4 regions of the Comamonas piscis genome follow, and region 4 is predicted to be linked to each of the others. Evidence: predicted binding sites of a transcription regulator. Region 4 holds the regulator's gene; each other region holds the start of a gene.
The links. Region 4 encodes FNR, which switches genes on or off when oxygen is low (the NO sensors DNR and NnrR bind a similar motif). Its sites were predicted from a motif close to TTGATNNNNATCAA; they were not measured.
Positions count from the first base shown of each region.

Region 1: HS961_RS10120 (OmpW/AlkL family protein) is a predicted target of FNR. The motif match lies at 1,902-1,915, and genes of this name have one in related genera.
Region 2: HS961_RS01660 (universal stress protein) is a predicted target of FNR. The motif match lies at 4,306-4,319, and genes of this name have one in related genera.
Region 3: HS961_RS15635 (oleate hydratase) is a predicted target of FNR. The motif match lies at 3,912-3,925, and genes of this name have one in related genera.

Region 1 is NZ_CP058554.1:2,263,557-2,269,394, reverse strand. It holds gene HS961_RS10125 (O-acetylhomoserine aminocarboxypropyltransferase/cysteine synthase family protein) at 1-1,030, shown strand, start outside; gene HS961_RS10120 (OmpW/AlkL family protein) at 1,127-1,738, opposite strand; gene HS961_RS10115 (DUF808 domain-containing protein) at 2,030-3,025, opposite strand; gene mntP (manganese efflux pump MntP) at 3,468-4,037, opposite strand; yybP-ykoY riboswitch at 4,053-4,220, opposite strand; gene HS961_RS10105 (RHS repeat-associated core domain-containing protein) at 4,833-5,838, opposite strand, start outside.
Region 2 is NZ_CP058554.1:345,523-351,360, reverse strand. It holds gene HS961_RS01680 (phosphoenolpyruvate carboxykinase (GTP)) at 1-1,392, shown strand, start outside; gene HS961_RS01675 (hypothetical protein) at 1,785-2,222, opposite strand; gene HS961_RS01670 (LysR family transcriptional regulator) at 2,370-3,347, shown strand; gene HS961_RS01665 (metallophosphoesterase) at 3,386-4,231, shown strand; gene HS961_RS01660 (universal stress protein) at 4,475-4,897, shown strand; gene HS961_RS01655 (LysR family transcriptional regulator ArgP) at 5,089-5,838, opposite strand, start outside.
Region 3 is NZ_CP058554.1:3,461,012-3,466,849, reverse strand. It holds gene HS961_RS15655 (Bug family tripartite tricarboxylate transporter substrate binding protein) at 1-466, shown strand, start outside; gene HS961_RS15650 (acyl-CoA dehydrogenase family protein) at 482-1,645, shown strand; gene HS961_RS15645 (acyl-CoA dehydrogenase family protein) at 1,662-2,693, shown strand; gene HS961_RS15640 (enoyl-CoA hydratase/isomerase family protein) at 2,775-3,869, shown strand; gene HS961_RS15635 (oleate hydratase) at 3,994-5,838, shown strand, end outside.
Region 4 is NZ_CP058554.1:4,159,870-4,165,707, forward strand. It holds gene HS961_RS18730 (DUF904 domain-containing protein) at 1-77, shown strand, start outside; gene HS961_RS18735 (cell division protein ZapA) at 77-490, shown strand; gene HS961_RS18740 (sulfite exporter TauE/SafE family protein) at 937-1,758, shown strand; gene hemN (oxygen-independent coproporphyrinogen III oxidase) at 1,776-3,158, opposite strand; gene fnr (fumarate/nitrate reduction transcriptional regulator Fnr) at 3,308-4,030, shown strand; gene HS961_RS18755 (universal stress protein) at 4,187-4,630, shown strand; gene HS961_RS18760 (malonate--CoA ligase) at 4,741-5,838, opposite strand, start outside.

The DNA.
Region 1 (5,838 bases), 1.9 Mb from region 4:
GATCACCGCCGCCATCCAGACGTTGGCCGAAGCGGGTGACAACATCGTCTCGGCCAGCACCTTGTATGGCGGCACCTACAACCTGTTTGCCCACACCTTTCCGCAGCAAGGCATCGAAGTGCGCTTTGCCGATCCGCGCGACCCGGCCAGCTTTGGCGCCTTGATCGATGACAAGACCAAGGCTGTGTTCATCGAATCCATCGGCAACCCGCTGGGCAATGTGACCGACATCCGCGCGCTGGCCGATGTGGCGCATCGCCATGGCGTGCCGCTGATCGTGGACAACACAGTGCCCTCGCCCTACCTGCTGCGCCCCATCGAGCATGGCGCCGACATCGTCGTGCACTCGCTCACCAAGTACCTGGGTGGCCATGGCACCAGCGTGGGCGGCGCGATTGTTGATAGCGGCAAGTTCCCCTGGGCGGAGCACAAGGCACGCTTTAAACGCCTCAACGAGCCCGATGTGAGCTACCACGGTGTGGTCTACACCGAAGCGCTGGGCCCAGCGGCCTACATTGGCCGCGCGCGCGTCGTGCCCTTGCGCAATATGGGCGCGGCCATTTCGCCGCAGAACGCCTTCCAGATCCTGCAAGGTATCGAGACCCTGGCCTTGCGCATGGACCGCATCTGCGAGAACACGCAAACCATTGCCGAGACCCTGCAAAAACACCCTAAGGTCGCCTGGGTGCGCTATGCAGGCCTGCCCGACCACCCGGACCATGCCATTCTGCAAAAGCAGTCGGGTGGCCGCGCCTCGGGCATTCTGTCCTTCAGCCTGAACGCCGCCGATGGCGAAGGCCGCGCGGCTGGTGCCCGCTTTCTGGATGCGCTACAGCTGTTCACCCGCCTGGTCAATATTGGCGAAGCCAAGTCGCTGGCCACGCACCCGGCCTCCACCACCCACCGCCAATTGGACAGCGCCGAGCTGGAAAAAGCAGGGGTGAGCGAAGGGATGGTGCGCCTGTCCATCGGCATCGAGCATGTCGATGACCTGCTGGCCGATCTGGAGCAGGCACTGGCCAAGGTCTGACGGTCCGTCGCGCATAAAAAAGAGCCGCTTGGAATAAGCGGCTCAATCACGGTGCTCTTTGATTCCTGGCTCACCAGGAGTGGGTTCTAATCGCGTTTAGAAACGGTAGCCGACGCCCACGCCCAGCAACCAAGGATCGACCTTGAAGGTCCCCACCTTGGTGCCTGCCGAGCGCACATCGGTCTTGATGTAGACCTTCTTCACGTCCACATTGATGGACCAGTTCTTGTCGAGCATGTAGTCAAAGCCGATTTGCAGCGCAGCGCCAAAGCTGTTCTTCTTGATCGATGGATCCAGCGCGGCCTCTACCGCAGGGGCAAAGTTCACGTTCGAGAAACGCGTGTAGTTCACGCCCGCGCCCAGGTAGGGCTTGAACGCACCCATGTTGGTGAAGTGGTACTGTGCCAGCAGGCTGGGAGGCAGGTGCTTGAGCGAGCCGATCTTGGCGCCGTCCGAGCGCAGATCGTGCTTTTGTGGGTAGGTCAGCACCAATTCAGCCGCGATATTGGGCGTGAAGAAATAGGTCACATCCACTTCAGGAATGGTCTTGTCGTTGATCGACAGACCCAGGCCGGTGGAATCCTTGTTGGCGCTGTCCAGATGCACCGCACGCAAACGCACTTGCCAAGGGCTTTGCGCCTCCTGCGCCATCGCCGCACCCGAAGTCATTGCACAGACAGCCGCTGCTGCCAATATCATTTTTTTCATCGTCATTTGCCCTCACTGCGATCTTGCTCGCATGGATTGAAAAGTAGCTGGATGGGCCCAAAGTCCGCCTGCAGCTGCCCGGCGCCCAAAGCCACCTCACCAGCTGCAGATCCCTCTCTGGCATCCATGCTTTGCATCTTCTTCCGATGCGGGCCAGACAGCCCTGACCCAGATCAACGAGACAAAACAAGCAATGAAAAAAAGGCGGCCCGCTGTTGCGATGCCGCCTTCTATGGTTTGCTAGACCGCGCCCCAGGGGCGTGGTCAGCAGCTATCCGCGATGCCTTGCGCTCAGTGCCCGCGTACCTTGTGCCAGGCCTCCACCGCCAGCACCACCAAGCCGCCGATAGCAGCACCAACGACCACGTGTACGAGGGTGGGCGCCAGCAAGGCCACCACGCCGCCCATGGGGGCCACGGTGCTCTCCAGCCAGTGCTCAATCGGGCCGATGCCATGCACCAGCAAGCTGCCTCCCACCATGAACATGGCGGCGGTTCCCACAATCGACAGGCCGCGCATCAACCAGGGCGTGAAGGCAATCAGGCCCCGGCCAAAGGCCTTGGCAGCAGCGCTGGACTTGCGCATCAGCCACATGCCCACATCGTCCATGCGCACAATGCCGGCTACCAGGCCGTAGACAAACACGGTAATCGCCAGCGCCACAGCGACCAGCACGGCAAACTGCTCCCACAGGGGCTTGCTGGCCACGGTGCCCAAGGCAATCGCCATGATTTCTGCCGACAGAATAAAGTCGGTCCGCACGGCGCCGGCCACCTTGGCTTTTTCATAGGCCACCGGGTCCATGTTCTTTTCGCTCGCCGCCTTGACCGACGACGGCGCCACGCCCATCTGCTCGGCCTGCTGCGAATCCTTCACGGCATCGTGGGCCTGCTTGGGCTTGTGGAACAGACTCAGCACCTTCTCCACCCCTTCAAAGCACAGAAAAGCGCCCCCCAGCATCAACAGGGGCGTGATCAGCCAAGGCGCAAATGCGCTGATCAGCAACGCCGCCGGTACCAGAATGGCCTTGTTCTTCATGGAGCCCTTGGCAACGGCCCAAACCACCGGCAATTCGCGGTTGGCCTTCACGCCTGTCACCTGCTCGGCGTTCAGCGCCAGGTCATCGCCCAACACCCCCGCCGTCTTTTGTACCGCTACCTTGGTCTGCGTGGCCACATCGTCGAGGATGGCGGTGCTTTTGCCCGCCGCCGTCTTGGTCATCAGCGCAACATCGTCGAGCAAAGTCGCAATATCATCGAGCAACATCAACAAACCAGCACCAGCCATTACGCACTCCCTATCAAATTCGGTGGCAAATCATAGCGATTTCACAAAGCAATGCCGTGTCAGGCCCCGTAAAACGGTGATTTCTACGTTTTGTTGGATGTTGTTCACAAAACTTTATGTAGGCCTTGTCAACAACTTCAGCGCGCCGCCCGTTGTACACCCATCTACACCAGAAAGGTGAAAGGACTGAAATGACTGAAGTGTTTGCTATTTGGCCTGAAGACGAACGTGACCGTAAGCGTGCTCCTGCCCGCTTCTGATACCAGCGCAGCTTGCCAGCGGTTGAGCCAGAACTAAAAACCCGGCGCCCGCATCGATTGCAAGCCCACTGATCTCTCTCACTTTAGCCCCGCTCTGCGGGGCTTTGTTTCGCCTGTAGCAATGCGCCTACAGGGCAACACTTCAAGCCCTCTGCCGTGACAACCGCAGAGGGCTTTGGTTTTTAAACCGCGACCATGTGCTCGTACAGAATCAGCGAGCCAATCGCGATCAGCACCACGCCACCCACCGCCTCTGCCCAGCGGCCGGTGATATTGCCCAGCAGGCGCCCCACCATAACCCCCAAGGTCACCATCGCAAAGGTCGCAAAGCCGATGCTGAGCGCCACCAGGGTGATGTTCACATCCAGGAAGGCCAGGCCCACACCCACCGCCATCGCATCAATACTGGTCGCAAAGCCCGTCGCCACCAGCAGCCAGAAACCATGCCGCGCCGGCCGGCTCATCTCGGGCTCATCAGCGCTTTTGAAAGCGCCCAGCACCATGCGGCCACCCAGCACCAAGAGCAGCACAAACGCAATCCAGTGGTCCCAGGCCTTTACATAATCGGAAGCGGCATAGCCTAGTGCCCAGCCCACCAGCGGCGTGATGGCCTCGATGACGCCAAAAATCAGGCCGGTGCGCAGCGCCTCCGACCAACGGGGTTTGACAAGAGCGGATCCTTTGCCAATCGCGGCGGCAAAGGCATCGGTAGACATGGCAAGCGCCAACAGGGTGATGGAAGCAGCGTTCATCGGGAGTTCTTCTAGGACGGTCGGGCATGAGCACAACGGCACGCCACCACTGCCCGACCCAAGTCGTGCTGACATGCCGATGGTCTCGCCAACCGAAGAACGGATGTCTGCGCCACAGCATGCGAAATGCCGAGTATGTTGACGCAGACGCTTCCAGCGCGGAAGCAGGCTACTCCCCAAGGGAGCCCGCAGTCTAAACGCTGCGCAGCGCTTCGGGGCGCATGGCCCCAAGGGCGCCAAGCTCATTAGAAATGGATCGCATTTCTGTCTCTGCGCGTGAGAAATCGGAAACCATCCCAGCCAGATACCCCGTGCGCAGAACCACGGCTGTGATTGCGCAATGGAGCGTTTCGAAGCCACTTAAGTAGTGGTTACAACGATGCTCAGCGGCCACGAAAGATTTACGAGCTTTTGTTTTTACTGGATTCATTCCAATTATTCCAAACCGAACCAGATAATTATTATAGCCAGCTTCGGAGCTGCCTGCACTCACTCACCTTAAAACTCTCAATATAAATAGATTTACAATTCCGAAAAAAATTGGCATGACCATAATTAGGGTACCAATCAAATATGTTTTGTAGCCATAAGGAAGACTAACGAGAAATAAAAAAATCACCAACCCCAAACATAAATTCAATGCAGATAAAATCTTACCTTTTTTGCTGGATTTTATGAAAAATTGCAAAAATATTGCAAATAGCCACAGGATTATTGACCCTACCCCCATTACCGCAACCAACGGATCACCAGACGCAACAGCATTAAAATCCATTAATCCAATTAATAAAAATATTATTTTTCGCATTTGCATCCTATTTTAAGTCCTGCAACATTATTATTTTTGTAAGCCTGCCATGCATTCTCTGTTACCCTATATAACGGATGACCTTCCACAGGCATTTTCAATTCGTTAAGAGCATGTCCCCATAAGTCATACCATGGCACACTATCTGACCAAGGTTGAAATCCGGCATGTTGAGCAGAGGTTGAATCTTGCATTACGTGCAGTGCAACTCCAAAAAGGAAAAGAGATTCGTAGTTGTTACCCTTAGTTTTTTCATCTATAGCTGCTTGACCAACAATTTTTAGGAAGTCATTTGATTGCGCGCATGCATCACCGGATGACTGCCTTGCATCGCCATTACTCATGGCATGCATAAATGACTTATCTGCCGTCTGATTAATTCCCGAATCTGCCCACACTTGACCTTTGTTTATGATAGACACTCCTTTTAAGTATCCGATTTCCCCACCGAGAACCTGAAGGGTTGCATTTTGGTGAACATAAAATCCTTTTTGAGATGCATGCAACCCCAAATGATCCACATACTGAAGAGGATTTAACGGATACATGAAAAAATTATTCCCCCCTAATAAATGAATGGGGTCTTGGTTTACATAGCAACCCCCAGTGGAGTCATAATACCGATGCCGGTTGTAATAAAGCCCCGTATCCCCATCCGCATGCTGCCCCGGCAGCCGAATCGGCTGGTACAGCTCACCCGGGTTATGCTCCACCCGCACATTCCCCCAAGCGTCTAATTGCACTGCCCAGTCCAGCCGGCTGTCTTCCCGGATCAAGGCGTTGGGCGTCCCCAGGTGGTCGCAGAGGTAGTGGCGGATCTCTACCTTTTTCGCCGCTTCTTCGCGCTGGGTTTTGACGGCCTGCTCAAACTCGTGGAGCTGTTGGCGCATGAACTGCTGCACTTCGCCACTGATGCCCAGCTTGCCGATGTTCTCGTTGATGCGCGCTGTTGTGGCGCTGAGGTCCGTGAACATGGAGCGCAGCGCGTCTTGC
Region 2 (5,838 bases), 1.4 Mb from region 4:
AAGATCATGACCCGCATGGGCCGTGCCGTGTACGACGTGATCGGCAGCGAAGGTGCCTTTGTGCCCTGCGTGCACACCATCGGCGCGCCCCTGCAAGCGGGCGAAAAGGACACCACCAGCTGGCCTTGCAACAAGACCAAGTACATCGTTCACTACCCAGAAACGCGCGAAATCTGGTCCTACGGTTCGGGCTACGGCGGCAATGCGCTGCTGGGCAAGAAGTGCTTTGCGCTGCGTATCGCATCGACCATGGGCCGCGACCAGGGCTGGTTGGCCGAGCACATGCTGATTTTGGGCGTGCAAAACCCCCAGGGCAAAAAATACCATGTGGCAGCCGCTTTCCCCAGCGCCTGCGGCAAGACCAATTTCTCGATGCTGGTGCCGCCTACCGGCTTTGAAGGCTGGAAAGTCACCACCATCGGCGACGACATCGCCTGGATCAAGCCCCAAGCCGATGGCTCCTTGCGCGCCATCAACCCCGAGGCCGGCTACTTTGGCGTGGCCCCGGGCACCAACTACCACACCAACCCCAACTGCATGGCCAGCCTGGACCAGGGCGTGATCTTCACCAACGTCGCACTGACCGACGACGGCGATGTGTGGTGGGAAGGCATGGAAAAGGACAGCGGCCAGCTGCCCGATCACCTGATCGACTGGCAAGGCAAGGACTGGACGCCCCAGATCGCCAAGGAAACCGGCGCCAAGGCTGCCCACCCCAATGCCCGCTTCACCGTGGCTGCCACCAATAACCCGGCGCTGGACGAAGCCTGGGACGACCCCAAGGGCGTGAAGATCGATGCCTTCATCTTTGGTGGCCGCCGCTCGACCACCGTGCCGCTGGTGACCGAAGCGCGCAACTGGAAGGAAGGCGTCTACATGGCCGCGACCATGGGCTCCGAAACCACCGCTGCCGCCTTTGGCGCGCAAGGCGTGGTGCGCCGTGATCCGTTCGCGATGCTGCCTTTCATGGGCTACAACATGAGCGACTACTTTGCCCACTGGCTGAACCTGGGCGACAAGCTCGAAGCCGCTGGCGCGCAACTGCCCAAGATCTACACCACCAACTGGTTCCGCAAGGATGCCGCTGGCAAGTTCGTCTGGCCTGGCTACGGTGAGAACATGCGCGTGCTCAAGTGGATGCTGGACCGCCTCGAAGGCCAGGTGCAGGGCACGCAGACCGCCTTTGGCGTGGCACCGCAGTACGCCGAGATCAACTGGACCGGCCTCGACTTCAATGCCGAGCAGTTCAAGACCGTCACCAATATCGACACTACCGTGTGGACCGAAGAGCTGGCATCGCACCAAGCGCATTTTGACCACCTCGCCCAGGGCCTGCCCCAGGCGTTGCTGGACATCAAGGCCGATCTGGAAAAGCGCCTGGCTGCTGCCTGATCTGGCTGATTTGCATCGCTGGCGCCCTGGTAGCACCGTGCTGCCAGCGGCCTGCTAAGGCTACGTAGCGCAACACCCCGTATGTTTAACGCATACGGGGTTTTGTTTTGGGCCTCTGGGGGAGATGGCTGGCAAGTCTGCTACTTCTGCTGATGGATGGCACTGTGGTTTGTTGCATACAGCCAGCGCGGTAAAGGGCTAGAAAGCGCTTGCCATCCCGTTGCCGACCACCTGCAAAGCCCGGATCACTGCATTCCCTAGGCCGCAAACCTGGCCTACGGGGATGGTGAGATGCTGGCGCCAACGACAAAAAAGCCATGGCATGCCATGGCTTTTGAAAAGGCAGATCGTGGCTGCCGACGCTTGGAGCCCCTGGGGGACCGCAGCGTTGATCAGTAGTTCTTGTGGTAGAACGACACAGCGGCGTCGCTCATGGAGCGGTTCAGATCAGCCATCACGCGGCTGTCTTGCAGGGCCACTTGCCAGGTCTTGTCGTCTTCCATGGCGCGGCGGTGGCCTTCGTCCCAGCTGCGGCGAGCGGCGCGCAGGCTGCTGCTCAGGTTGCGGGCAGGGGCGGCGAGCAGGGCGATGGCGGCAAAGGCCACAACCCACAGCAGGGCCCAGCCAGCGATCCAGTGGCTACCGCCAGCGACGGAGTCCACCAGGCGGGTAGCAACCACCAGAACGGCGGAGACCAGGGCGGCCAGCATCAGCGATGCGCCCACGCCCTTCGTGCCGAAGGTGGATTTGAGATGTTCAGCAGCGCGTTCCACACGCAGAACGCCCGTGTGCTCGGTAGCCATGTCGGTGTGTACAAAACTGTTGGTCATGATGAATGTCTTTGGTTTTCAATGCTTCTTTGAAGCGATGAACGAAGTATAGGGTTTACCCTAGACGTTCTCAAATTTATCTTTTGAATCTGTATCATTCATGCCAGTGATGTATTGCGGGGCTTTCAGCGCTGCAAAGGATTGAAAATGCTGCCCCATCAATTTCGGCACCTGGATCTGAACCTGTTGCGAGTATTCGACGAGGTGATGAATGAGCGCAGCCTGACCCGGGCCGCTGACAAGCTGTCCATCACCCAGCCGGCCGTCAGCAATGCGATGCGGCGCCTGCGCGAGGCCTTGAACGACGAGCTGCTGGTGCGCAGCGGCCAGGGCGTGGAGCCCACCCCGCTGGCGAATGCATTGTGGCCGGTGGTGCGCGAATCGCTGGCACGCCTGCAATCGAGCTTTGCCCCTGAGCGCTTTGATCCCGCAAATGCCACCCAGGCCTTTGTGGTGGCCATGGCCGATGCCACAGCCGCCACCCTGCTGCCCAGCCTGATGCACATTCTGGAAACCGAGGCGCCTGGCGTCTCCGTGCATGTGCAACCACTCACTACCCGAGACCCGCGCGAAGAGCTGGAGGCCGAGACCGCCGATCTGGCCGTCGGCTATTTCCCCTTTGTGCTGGCCGAGATGACGGCGCGCGCCCAATCGGGTGATCTGGTGGATTTCGAAAGCCGCCGCCTCTATGACGGCGAATACATCTGCGTGATGCGCAAGGATCACCCATTGAGTGAGGGCTTGCTGACTTTGGAGCGCTACTGCGATGCGCGCCATATGCTGGTGAGCTTCTCCGGCCAGCCCTTTGGGTTTCTGGATGAAGCGCTGGCATCCATCGGCCGCAAACGCCGGGTGGTGCTGACGGTGAACCAGTACTTCACCGCTGCCCGTGTGGTGGCGCGCACCGATTTGATCACCGTGCTGCCACGCCATTTTGTGCCCGCTACCGGCATTGCCGATCTGCTGGCCTTCCAGCCGCTGCCGCTGCGGGTGGAGGCCGTGCATGTGGATGCGCTCTGGCGCAGCCGCAGCGGGCATATTCCACCCTCGGCACTCGAATGGATGCTGCATGCGCTGGAGCGCTCGGCCCGCGCGGCCTTTCCTGACCAAGAATTGCCGATGTAGAGCACTGCCCAGCCGCAGTCCCCATGGTAGGCTAGGCGATGCGCCTGCAAATCCTGTCCGACCTGCACCTGGAGACCCATCCCCATTTCCGCGCCCAGCCCGCGCCCGGCGCCGAGTTGCTGGTGCTGGCCGGCGACATCGGCTCTTACCAAAGCGGCTCGATGCTGACAGACGCAGATTTTGGCCTGGGCCAGTTCAGCCCGCAGCAGGCCGGCGGCCACTGGCCGGAGCCGGTGATCCTGGTGCCCGGCAACCATGAGTTTGACAACCAGGATTTTGATGTGGCGCGGCAGCGTTTGCGGGCCAGCTGCGAGAAGCTGGGCATCACCATGCTGGACTGCGAAACCCTGGTGCGCGACGGCGTGCGCTTTATCGGCACCACGCTCTGGTCCGACTATGACGCGATTGCGCTGCACAACGGCGTGACCGAGCTGGGCGCTTTGATGAAGCAGCGCGAGAAGGCCTTCAAGGCCGCCAACTTCTACCTCACCAAGGCCCAGACCGAGCGCAATGGCCAGCCGTTTCTGGCCGCCGAGATGCGCGACGAAGCGCTGCGCTGCCAGGAATGGCTGCGCGCCGCACTCGCCGAGCCCTTTGACGGCAAGACTGTCGTCATCACCCACTTTGCCCCCAGCCTGCGCAGCGCCGACCCGCGCTATGGCATGACCCCGGGCACCGCCGGTTTCTGCAATGCGCTCGACGAGCTGCTGCCCTATGCCGACCTCTGGATCCACGGCCATCTGCATGCGCCCAGCGATTACCTGGCCAAAGGCCAGCACAGCGATGGCCGCGCCTGGCAATGCCGGGTGGTAGCCAACCCGCTGGGCTATGCCCGCAAGGGGGAGCAGGAGAGCTTCCAGCCCCATTGCGTGGTGGCGGTATAGCACGCGGTCTGCAGCACTCGGCGCTTCTCTATAAACCCCGCATCTAAGGGTTTGAGCTCATTTCATCGTCGCGCCTGATGCATATCAAGCTGCGTTTGACGATGAATCTATAAGCTGATACACATGATTTAAGCCTGCGAAGCGCCTTGCCGTCGTCAGACTGCGGGGTGTTCCAGGTTAGCTCCCGCGTTGGTGTGCGTCACCGGTGTGGGGTCCCTCACCCCTTGTTCAAGGAGTTCAGGCATGCGTATTTTGTTGGCCGTTGACGGCAGCCCCTACACCCAGAAGATTCTCGATTACCTGGCAGCGCACGCAGAGTGGCTGACGCCCAACCACCATTACACGGCGCTCACGGTGCAGCCGCTGCTGCCACCCCGGGCCGCCAAGGCCTTGGGCAAGGCGTTAGTGGATGATTACCACTCGGAAGAGGCGCAAAAGGTGCTGCTGCCGGTGCAGGAGTTTCTGGCAGCCCACCAGGTGACGGCGGTGGCCGAGAGCGCCGTCGGCCCCATCTCCCAGACCATCGCCGAGACGGCCGATGGCGGCGGCTATGACCTGCTGATCATGGGCACCCGGGGCCATGGCGGGCTGGCCAAGCTGGTGATGGGCTCGGTGGCGACCCAGGTGCTGGCCGAAAGCAAGCTGCCGGTACTGCTGATTCGGTAAATCGATTGAATCAGATAATTAATCTGTCATTTGCTATTCACCGTATCGCCACAGTTGCGGACGATACTTCAACGCTGACGGATTTCACTGATGAGGGAGGGATGGAACCACCGGTGCATTGAACACAGGGGATACATCCGGAAACTGCTTGCACCCCTTGGGGTGCAGGCAGTTTTTTTTGGAGCGGGTGCTCAGGCTTTGACCGTGGCACGCGCCGCTGCGGTGGCGGGGCCCAGGCTGCCCTTGGCGCTTTGCACCATCGCGTCGCTCAGGGCGCTCAGCAAGGCAGATTGCAGGTTCCAGCAGTGCCAATACAGGTCCACCCGCAGTACCTGGGCCTCGGCCACATTCACCAGGCGGCCATCGGCCAGGTAGGGGCGGGCCAGCAGCTCGGGCACCACGCCCACGCCCCAGCCCGCGGCCACCGCGCGCACCTGGGCCTCGGAGTTGGGGACATAGAGCTGGTGCAGGCCGACGGTCTTGAGGCCCATCGCGCGGGCGACAAACACGCGCTGCATGTCGTCCTTGCGGTTGTAGCTGAGAAACGGCAGGTGCTTGAAGTTGCTGCGGTTAAGCCCCTGGGGCACATGCTGCTCGGCAAAGCTGGGGGCGGCCACTGCGATGTAGTGCATGGCGCCCAGCGCCGTCACGCGGCAGCCGCGCAGCGCCTGCGGCATGGTGGTGACGCAGCCCAGCACCTCGCCGGTGCGCAGCAGCTCCAAGGTGTGGTCCTGGTCGTCGGTGATGATCTCCAGCGGCAGCTGCTGCAGGGCGATGTCTTGCAGCGCATCAATGGCCCAGGTCGCAATGCTGTCGGCATTGATGGCAATCGAGATGGCCTCGTCATGCGCGCTGCGGCCCACAGCGTGAGGCAGCAGGCTGTGCAGCTCTTGCTCCAGGTCAGTACGCAGCAAGCGCAGCTGCTGGGTGTGCTTGAGCAG
Region 3 (5,838 bases), 700 kb from region 4:
CCAGGTGGTGCAGCACTACCGCATCGACGCCGCCCATGTGCCCTACAAAGGCAGTGCGCCAGCCGATGTGGACCTGGTAGCAGGCCAGATTGAGTTCATGACCGACACCATCAACTCGGTGGCGCCCTTTATCAAGGACGGCAAGCTCAAGCTGCTGGCTGTCAGCACCGCCAAGCGCATCGAGAATTTTCCGGACGCACCCACCCTGGCCGAAAGCGGCATGACCGGCTTTGAGGCCGGTGCCTGGCAGGGCGTGATGGTGCCCGCCAAGACGCCCGACGCAGTGGTACAGCGCCTGAACGCCGAACTGATGAAGGCCTTGAAGGACCCTGGCGTACTGGAGAAACTGCGCCTGCAAGGCACCGAGCCCTTGGGCTCCACGCCGCAGGCCTATGGCGACTACATCCAGAGCGAGATCAAGCGCTGGGCCGGCGTGGTCAAGAGCACCGGCGTGTCCCTGGACTGAACGAAAGCGACGACGATGACGATTCTCAACGGACTGGCCCTGACCCGCATCCCGCCCGAAGGCGAGGCGCTGCGCGCGGAGGTGCGTGCTTTTCTGCAAGAGGCGGTCAAAGACATTCCCGCCCATATCCGCGCCAAATCCTGGAGTGGTTATGACCCCGCCTTCAGCCGCAAGCTGGGTGAGAAGGGCTGGCTGGGCATGACCTTCCCCAAAGCCTACGGTGGCCATGAACAGGGCGCCTTTGCGCGCTATGTGGTGGTCGAGGAGTTGCTGAATTTTGGCGCCCCGGTGGGATCGCACTGGATTGCCGAGCGCCAGAGCGCACCCTTGATTTTGAAATACGGCACCGAGGCGCAAAAGCAGCGCTATGTGCCGCCGGTGGCGCGGGGCGAGAGCTTTTTTTGCATCGGCATGAGCGAACCCAATGCTGGCTCGGACCTGGCCAGCGTGCGCACCCGCGCCGTGCCCAATGATGGCGGCTGGCTGCTCAATGGCCAGAAAATCTGGACCACCAACGCCGAGCACTGCCAGTACATGATTGCGCTGGTGCGCACTTCGGGCGAGCCGGCGGACCGGCAGAAAGGCCTGTCGCAGCTGATCGTGGACCTGAGCCTGCCGGGCGTGACCGTGCGGCCCATCGAGGACATGTCGGGCGACCGCCATTTCTGCGAGGTGTTTTTTGACAATGTGCAGCTTGCCCCCGATGCGCTGGTGGGCGCTGAAGGCCAGGGCTGGGAGCAGGTGACCGCCGAGCTGGCCTATGAGCGCAGCGGACCCGAGCGCTTGTTCTCCTCGGTGGTGCTGCTGGACCAATGGCTGGCCTTTGTGCGCAGCGAGGCAGCGCCGCGTGCCGACTCCATCAAGCTTGCTGGTCAGATATTGACCCGCCTCGCGCCGCTGCGCGCGCTGTCCGTCGCTGTGCAAGAGAAGCTGGTGCAAGGCCAAAGCCCGATTGTGGAAGCCGCGCTGGTCAAGGACCAAGGGACGGTGCTGGAGCAGTTCATCCCAGCTGCGATCGCCGACGACCTGATGGCGCGCGAAGGCGAGGGCGAGGCAGTGCCCCATGCGCTGCTGCTGACCCTTAACTACCTGACACTCGTCTCGCCGTGCTACACGCTGCGCGGCGGCACCCGCAGCATTTTGCGCGGCATGATCGCGCGCGGCCTTGGCCTGCGTTGAGCGCAAGGAGAAGAACATGGACCATTTGATTACCGAGGCCCTGCGCGATCTGCTGACGGGGCAATGCACGCCCGCCGTGGTGCGCGCCATCGAGAGCGAAGCGGCAGCAAGCGCTGGCGCGTCGCCCACCGCTGCAGCGCTGTGGCAGCAGATTGAGGACAGCGGCTTTGCCGACCTGCTGCTGAGCGAAGACGCAGGCGGCGCTGGCCTGGCGCTGCGCGATGCCTTTGCGGTGTGGGATTTGCTGGGCCAGCACGCCATGCCGCTGCCGCTGGCAGAAACCATGCTGGCGCGGGCCTGGCTGGCGGCCGCCGGTGTGGCGCTGCCGCAAGGCGCCATTGCGCTGGCGCCGCAGCTGGCCGCTGCCGATGGCGGCCTGCGGGCCAGCGGCGTGCGCGGTGCCCGGGTGGCGCCATGGGTGCTGGGCCAGCACGGGGCGGATGTGCTGCTGCTGCCTGTGGCCGCTGCGCAGGCCAGTGCCAGCATTTTTGTGCTGGATGCGGATCTGCACTGGCCCGCCAGCGCCGTGGTTTCCGCCACCCGTGTGCCCGCCCCCGCATCGCTGCTGGTGGCGCAGGCCGGGCTGGTGTCGGCCTTGCTGGCCGGCAGCCTGCTGACGGTGTTTGAAAGCACCCTGAACTTTGCCAATGAGCGCCAGCAGTTTGGCCGGCCGATTGGCAAGTTCCAGGCCATCCAGCATGAGCTGGCGGTGATGGCTGAGCATGTGAGCGCGGCGCGCATGGCGGCCCAGATTGCCTGCGAGGCCGATGGCGTGGTGGCAGATCCGCTGAAGGTGGCAGTGGGCAAGGCCCGCAGCAGCGAGGCAGCGGTGGAGGTGGCAGCGCTCGCGCATTCTATCCACGGCGCGATTGGCTTTACCACCGAGTTTGATTTGCAGCTGCACACCCGCCGCCTGCACCTGTGGCGCCAGACAGCGGGCAGCGAAAGCTACTGGCAGCTGCAGGCGGGGCAAGCTTTGCTGGCAGCAGACGGCATGGCGCTGGATGTAATCCGCCAGATAACGGACAGCAGCGCGCCGGTAGCCTGATTTGGCACCTGTTTGACCGCTGCCCGCGCCGGTTATCGGCTATGGTGGCGGTTGTTTTTAGAAGAACCAGGAGTCAATGTTATGGCGGTCTACACCGAAGATGTGCAAAGCGAAGTGCGCGGCCAGCTGGGCTTTATCACGCTAAACCGGCCCAAGGCGCTGAACGCGCTGTCTCTGGCGATGGTGCGCGAGCTGCGCGATGTGCTGCTGCGCTGGCAGCAAGACGAGAAGGTGCTGGCCGTGGCCATCCGGGGCAGCAACAAAGAGGGCGTGTTTGGTGCCTTCTGCGCTGGCGGCGATATCCGCTTTTTGCATGCGGCCGGCATGGCAGGCAACCCCGAGCTGGAGGATTTCTTCACCGAGGAATACGCGCTCAACCACCTGATCCACCACCTTGGCAAACCCTATATCGCCTTTATGGATGGCATTGTGATGGGCGGCGGCATGGGCATCAGCCAGGGCGCCAGCCTGCGCATCGTCACCGAGCGCACCAAGATGGCGATGCCCGAGACGGCCATTGGTTTGTTCCCCGATGTGGGCGGCGGCTACTTTCTGTCGCGCTGCCCCGGCCGTGTGGGCGAGTACCTGGGCCTCACCGGCCAGATGATTGGCGCAGCCGATGCGTTGGCCTACCAGCTGGCCGATGGCTACCTGGAGAGTGCGCAGCAGCAGGCGCTGTGGGATGGACTGGCCGCTGGCAGTTTTGCCAATGGCCAGGCGGTGGAAGCCTTTGTGCGGGCCGGCCTGGCCACCGCACCAGAGCGCGCTGCCAACCCCGATGCCGACATCGCCCAGTACTTTGGCCTGGCCGATGTGCCGGCCATCATCAGCGCGCTGGAAGCGGGCGACAGCGACTTTGCCCGTGCCACCGCCGAGACCCTGCGCAAGCGCTCGCCGTTGATGCTGTTCGTGGTGCTGGAGCAGATCCGCCGCGCACGCAGCCTGAGCCTGGCCGACGACCTGCGCATGGAGCGCGACCTGGTGCGCCACTGCTTTTACCTGCGCCCTCATCGCAAGAGCGAAACCTTGGAAGGCATCCGTGCGTTGGCGGTGGACAAGGACCACCACCCGCAGTGGAACCCCGCGCGCATCGAAGACGTGGACCTGCAGGAAGTGGCGCAGATGTTTGCCAGCCCCTGGCCTGCACAGGCCCATCCGCTGCTGGCGCTGGACTGAGCGCAAGGGGAGAGCCAAGCAGCTACGTGGATGCGTAGGCGCTTGCCGCCCATCAATAGTGGCTGGGAGTCGGTGTGCTATACCTTGGCGTCTGATCGTCAAGCTATCCATGAAAGGCACCACCATGAAGCATGCAGACTCCCGCACCTCCTCGCTGCGCGTTGAGGCAAACATCGGCGAAGGCTTTTGGCGCAAGGGCCCGCAAGACAGCCTGCCACCACCCGACATGGTGGGCGCCTATATGCGCAACCGGCCGGTGCTGGGCGCGCCGGTAGCGGGGCGAAAGGCCTGGATTATCGGCAGCGGCATTGCAGGCCTTGCAGCGGCCTTCTACCTGATCCGCGACGGCGGCATGGCCGGCGAAGACATCACCATTCTGGATGCCCTGGATGTGACCGGTGGCTCGCTCGATGGCGCGGGTAATGCCGAGCAGGGCTATATCGTGCGCGGCGGCCGCGAGATGAACTGGAACTACGACAACTTCTGGGACCTGTTCCAGGACGTACCGGCGCTGGAGCTGCCCGAGGGCTACAGCGTGCTGGACGAGTACCGCCACGTCAACGACAACGACCCCAACTGGTCCAAGGCCCGGCTGATGCACCAGCAAGGCAAGATCCGCGATTTCTCCAGCCTGGGCCTGACCAAGGCGCACCAGTGGGAGATCGTCAAGCTGCTGCTCAAGCGCAAGGAGGAGCTGGACGACCTCAGCATCGAGTCCTATTTCAGCAAGAGCTTTCTAGAGACTAATTTCTGGTACCTGTGGCGCTCGATGTTCGCGTTCGAGAACTGGCAAAGCCTGCTGGAGATGAAGCTCTACATGCACCGCTTCCTGGACGCCATCGATGGCCTCACGGACATGTCGGCGCTGGTGTTTCCCAAGTACAACCAGTACGACAGCTTTGTCGTGCCGTTGACGCGCATGCTCAAGGACAAGGGCGTAAAGGTGCAGTTCAACACCCGCGCCTATGACCTGGACATGCGGGAGGAGGCAGGCGCCCGCACGGTGACTGCCATCCGCTGCAAATCGGCCGGCCAGGATGTGCAGATTGCGCTGGGCCCGGACGACGTGGTGTTTGCGCTGACGGGATCGATGACCGAGGGCACCGCTTATGGCGATCTGGATACTGCGCCGGTGCTGGCGCGCAGCAATGAGGAGCCGGGCGATGACAGCGACTGGGCCTTGTGGAAGCGCCTGGCGGCCAAGTCGCCGGTGTTTGGCCGGCCGGAGAAGTTCTATGGCGATGTGAAGGGGTCCATGTGGGAGTCCGCCACGTTGACCTGCAAAGCCTCGCCGCTGATCGACAAACTCAAGGAACTGTCGGTCAACGATCCCTACTCGGGCAAGACGGTGACGGGCGGCATCATCACCTTCACCGATTCTAACTGGGTGATGAGCTTTACCTGCAACCGCCAGCCGCATTTCCCCGATCAACCGGGCGACGTGCTGGTGCTCTGGGTGTATGCGCTGTTGATGGACAAAAAGGGCAACCATGTGGCCAAGACCATGCCCGAATGCACGGGGCGCGAGATTCTGGCCGAGCTGTGCTACCACCTGGGCATCGCCGACCAGATCGATGCGGTGGCGGCCAATACCAAGGTGCGCTTGGCGCTGATGCCCTATATCACGGCCCAATTCATGCCGCGCGCCGCTGGCGACCGGCCCCATGTGGTGCCCGAGGGCTGCACCAACCTGGCCTTGGTGGGCCAGTTTGTCGAGACCAGCAACGATATTGTGTTCACGATGGAAAGCTCGGTGCGCACCGCACGCATTGGCGTCTACACATTGCTAGGATTGGCAAAGCAGGTGCCCGACATAAGCCCCACGCAGTACGACATCCGCAACATCATCAAGGGCGCGCGGGCGCTGAACGGCAACCAGCCTTTTGTGGGAGAGCGTTTGCTGCACCGCGTGCTGGGCAAAACCTATTTCGCGCACATCCTGCCGCCACTGCCCGAGAACGAGGAGACC
Region 4 (5,838 bases):
CGCGCCTGACAGCAGCCCGCGCCCGCGTGGACGCGCTGATCGAACGCCTGCCCAAGACCTTTGACCAGGACGACTGATGAAGCAGCTTGAAGTACACATCATGCAGCAAAGCTATATGCTGGGCTGCCCCGAAGGCCAGGAAGCGCGCCTGATGGCCGCTGTCAAGCATGTGGATGGCGCCATGAGCGGCATCCGCGATGCGGGTAAGATTCGCGGCCGCGAACGCATTGCTGTGCTGGCTGCCCTCAACGTAGCCTTTGATCTGCTGGATCTGCAAGTGCAAAACAGCGCGCTGAGCGAGACCGCCGATGCGCTGCAGGCGCAAGCAGCCGCCCAGACAGCCGCGATGGCCGACGTGCAAGCGGCCCCTGGCCCGCAGGCCAGCCTGGACTGGGATGAGCCCCGGCTGCAGTCCGTGATGCAACGCCTGGACGCCGCTCTCGCTCCATCGCCCGCCCAAAGCCCCGACGCTTCAGCTTCCACACCCTGATCGCGTTGCTGCTGGTCGGCACAACACCAGATTGCCGCGCCATGCAATGCCTTGGCTCAAAATACCGGCCTACACATTCTCCTGTCTGTGTAGGCCGCTCTCTTTTTTGACCAATCTGGGTACATTGGCATGCAGTTTTCACAGGCGCGGTTGGCAGCAGCGATTACAATGGACTCGTTCGCAGCCCCTCTGGGCTTTATAGTTCCTTGAACCAATGCTCTTAGAGCAGGGCTTGGTACATCACCTATTGAGCGTGATCGTCTCGCGTCAGATGAACCCAACGATAGGTTGCCCTCGCCCACCTGAACCCCCGGTTCAGGATGCCGGTCCAGGGGATCCGCTGCGAACACCTTATTTTTGCGGGCAGGCTGCTCGTTCTGTCTTCTCCTCTCCGCGTCAGCGGGGTTTCAGGCCACCTGTTTCAGGTGGCCTTTTTACTGCGCGCCATGGCTGATTTACTCGTGTTGCTGCCGCTGTCCATCCTGGGCCTGATAGGTGGATTTCTGGCCGGTTTGCTGGGCATTGGGGGCGGCATGGTGCTGGTGCCCTTTATCACCTACATCCTCGGCACCCAAGGCGTGGCGCCCGAGCTGGCCATCAAGATGGCGATTGCCACGTCGATGGCGACCATTGTCTTTACTTCCCTGTCCAGCGTGCGCGCCCACCACCAGCATGGCGCCGTGCGCTGGGACCTTGTCAAACGGCTGGCCCCCGGCATTGTGCTGGGCGGGCTGCTGGCCAGCCTGGGGATTTTTGCGCTGCTCAAAGGCAGTTATCTGGGTTTGTTCTTTGGCCTCTTTATCGGCTACTCGGCACTGCGCATGTTCCGCAAACCCAACGGCAAGGCGATGCGGCAAATGCCTGGCACCGCCGGGCTGGTGGCAGCTGGCGGCGTGATTGGCTGCCTCTCGGGCCTGGTGGGTGCCGGAGGCGCCTTTATCAGCGTGCCTTTTATGACCTGGTGCAGCGTGCCCATGCACAATGCGGTGGCCACCAGCTCGGCGCTGGGTTTTCCGATTGCGGTCACCAATGTCATCGGCTTCATGGTGGCTGGCCTGCATCTGCAGGGCCTGCCACCGCATTCGCTGGGCTATATCTGGCTGCCGGGCCTGGCCGCCATTGCCACCTGCAGCGTGCTGACGGCGCCCCTGGGCGCCCGCGCTGCCCACCGCCTGCCGGTGGCCCAGCTCAAAAAGATCTTTGGCGCCATCTTGCTGTGCCTGGCGGTCTACATGCTCTACAAGAGCCTGGCGGCCTTGTCAGGCTAATGCTGGCCTGGCCGCCTTCAGATAATGCGCGAGAAGCGCGCCCGGTTGCGGTCGGCCTGCAGGTTCTTGTCAAACACCATCGCCACGCCGCGTACAAAGTACCAGCCCAGCTCGGTCACGTTGATCGTGTCGTCGCTGAGCTGCACCAGGCCCTGCTCCTGCAGCTCGCGCAGTTGGGACAGCTCGGCTGCAAAGTACTGCGCAAAATCAATCAGCCAGGCCTGCTCCAGCGATTCAATCGCCAGGCTGCCCTGGCACATCAGCCCCATGATGACGGCACGGCGCAGCAGGTCATCGCGGGTCAGCGCCAGGCCGCGCACCACGGGGATCTGGCCCTGATCAATCAGGTCGTAGTACTCCTCCAGTGTTTTGGCGTTCTGGCTGTAGGTAGGACCAATGCGGCCAATCGCAGAAACACCCAGCGCCATCAGATCGCAATCAGGCTGGGTGCTGTAGCCCTGAAAGTTGCGGTGTAGGCGGCCCTGGCGCTTGGCCACGGCCAGCGCATCGTCTGGCAAGGCGAAATGGTCCATGCCCACATACACATAACCTGCGCCTTCCAGTGCTGCCAGCGCCTGCGCCAGCATGGCCAGCTTGTCGGTTGCACTGGGCAGGTCTTGTGCCTGAATGCGGCGCTGCGGCTTGAAGCGCTCAGGCAGGTGCGCATAGGCGTAGAGTGCAATGCGGTCCGGGCGCAGCGCGTTCACCTGCTCCATCGTGCGGGCAAAGCTCTGCGGGTTTTGCTGGGGCAGGCCGTAGATCAGGTCGATATTGATGGATTCAAAGCCGATCTCGCGCGCCTGCGCAACCAAGGCAAACACCTGCTCGGCGGGCTGCTCGCGGTGTACCGCCTTTTGCACCAGCGGGTCAAAATCCTGCACCCCAAAGCTCAGCCGGTTAAAGCCCAGCAGGTAGAGGTGCTGCAGGCGCTCGCGGCTGACGGTGCGCGGATCGACCTCGATCGAGTACTCGCCGCCGGGCTGCAGTTGAAAGCGCTGCTTGACCATATCCATCAGCCGGCTCAGACCCGCATCGGTCAAAAAAGTGGGCGAACCGCCGCCCAGGTGCAGCTGGCTGATGGTGGGGCGGCCACCGACATGGGCCAGTTGCAGATCCAGCTCCCGCTCCAGGTAGTCCAAGTATTCATCCGCCCGCTCGGCATGCTTGGTGATGATCTTGTTGCAGGCGCAGTAGTAGCACAGCGAGGCGCAAAACGGCACATGTACATACAAGGACAAGGGCGCCAGCCGGCCCACCAGCCCGGTGCCGCGCTGGGCTAGCGCCTGCTTGTACGCATCCGCAGCAAAGGCTTCAACAAATCGGTCTGCAGTAGGATACGACGTGTAACGGGGGCCGGGCACATCAAAACGGCGTAGCAGTTCAGGGGTCAGAGAAATCATGGGCTTCTTTCTTGCGGACCCCCAATGTGCCCCAGGGTCTGCCACGCGTCCTTGATGTACATCAAGAAGCCCATTGGCGCCTGCACGCACAATAGGCGCATCCAAGGAACGTCGTTCCTATATGAATAGTTGTTCACGGGTATTGATACATGACATCCACCTCCATCAAAGTAGCTTGCTCCAGCTGCAATTTGCGCGAGCTGTGCATGCCCGTGGGACTGTCGGTCGATCAAATGGAACGGATCGATGAGATCGTGGCCACGCGACGCAAGATCAAGCGCGGCAGCGCGCTGTTCCGCAATGGCGAGACCTTCACGTCCTTGTACGCCATCCGCACCGGCTTCTTCAAAACCAGCATTGCCACCGAAGACGGCCGTGACCAGGTCACCGGCTTCCAGATGGCGGGCGAGATCATCGGCCTCGATGGCATCGTCAATGACCGCCATTCCTGCGACGCGATTGCGCTTGAAGACGCCGAAGTCTGCGTGATGCCCTACTCGTCGCTGGAAGAGGTGTCGCGCGAAGTGACCGCCCTGCAGCACCATGTCCACAAAGTGATGAGCCGCGAGATCGTGCGCGAGCACGGCGTCATGCTGCTGCTGGGCAGCATGCGCGCCGAGGAGCGCCTGGCCGCCTTTTTGCTGAACCTGGTGCAGCGCCTGCATGCCCGGGGCTTCTCGCAGCATGAGCTGATCCTGCGCATGACGCGCGAGGAAATCGGCAGCTACCTGGGACTGAAGCTGGAAACCGTCAGCCGCACCTTCTCCAAGTTCGCAGAAGAAAACATCATCGAGGTCAAGCAACGCCATGTGCGCATTCTGGATACTGACAAGCTGCAAGGGCTGATCAACACCCAGGCCTGCGCGGCTTGATCACCATGTCGATGGCGCCGCACAGCGCCGCAACGGCGCAAACGCGGCCTGATCCGACATCCGTTGTCGCTGCCAGCAGCGATGCTTGGTGATGCAATTACGGCAAGGCTGCACAGCAGCGGCACTGCCCCCTGTCTGACCTGAAAGGAGCCCGCCATGTACCAACATATCCTGCTTGCCACCGATGGCTCTGAGCTGTCCGAAAAGGCCGTTCAACACGCGCTGGCGCTGGCCAAGCTGAGCCACGCGACCGTTACCGCCGTCAACATTTCGCCCAACTACCCGCGCAGCTATTTTGAAGGCAGCACCATGCAAAACCCTGATGACATTGCGCGCATCGAGGAAGGCTGGGAACGGGCTGCACAGAGCGTCGTCGACAAGGTGGTGGCCGAAGGCGCTGCAGCCGGTGTGCCCGTCAAAACCTTGGTGATCAAGTCCGATCTGATCGCCGAGGCACTGCTGGAGACCGCACGCGACGAGCGCTGCGACCTGATCGTTATGGCTTCGCACGGCTACCGGGGCTTGAAGCGCCTGCTGCTGGGCAGCGAGACCCAGCATGTGCTGACGCATGCGACGATCCCGGTGCTGGTGCTGCGCTGATCGCCGCATAAGCCAAGCGCATCAATAGCAAACCCTCGCTGGCGGTAGCTTCTCAGCTACCACCGGGCGAGGGTTTTGTCATGTCGGCACAGGCCGCCATCGCACAGGTATCAGCCCTTGAACAGGTCCTGGTACTGGTCGCGCAGCAGGTTCTTTTGCACCTTGCCCATGGTGTTGCGCGGCAACTCTCCAACCACAAAGCAGCGCTTGGGAATCTTGAAATTAGCCAGCTGCTTTTTCAAGGTGCTCACGATGCCATCGGCATCGAGTTGCTGGCCCGGCTTGGCAATCACCACGGCCACGCCCACCTCGCCAAAATCGGGATGCGGTACGCCCACCAAGGCGCTCTCAGCCACGCCCGGCAGGTCGTTGATAAAGCCCTCGATCTCTGCCGGGTAGACGTTGTAGCCGCCAGAGATGATCAGGTCCTTGCTGCGGCCAACAATGGTCACATAGCCGCGCGCGTCGATCTTGCCCACGTCGCCGGTCTTGAACCAGCCGTCGGCCGTGAACTCCTGCGCGGTCTTCTCAGGCATGCGCCAGTAGCCGCTGAACACATTGGCGCCCTGCACCTGGATATGGCCAATCTCGTCGGCACCCAGCGCCTGGCCATCATCGCCCTGCACCCGCACCCCCACGCCTGGCAGCGCAAAGCCCACCGTGCCGCCCCGGCGCTCGTCCTGGCCGCCATGGCGGGCATCGGCCTGGTAGGGGTTGGAGACCAGCATGATGGTCTCGCTCATGCCATAGCGCTCCAAAATCGAAAGGCCGGTGCGGGTCTGCCAGTCGCGGAAGGTCTCGATCAGCAAGGGCGCGGAGCCTGAGATGAACAGGCGCATGTGCTGCGCGGCCGCCTTGGTCAGGCCCGGCTCGGCCAGCAGACGCACATAGAGGGTTGGCACCCCCATAAACACCGTTGCCCACGCCATCGCAGCAATCACCGCCTTGGGCTCAAACTTGGCAAACCAGATCATCTTGCTGCCATTGAGCAAGGCCGCGTGGATGGCGACAAACAAGCCATGCACATGGAAGATCGGCAGCGCATGGATCAGCACATCGCCCGTCTTCCAGCCCCAGTAGTCCTTCAGCGTAACCGCATTGCTCAGCAGGTTGCCGTGGCTCAGCATCGCGCCCTTGCTGCGCCCGGTGGTGCCACTGGTGTACAAAATAGCAGCCATGTCGTCGGCGGTCTTTTGTGCCGGCGTGTG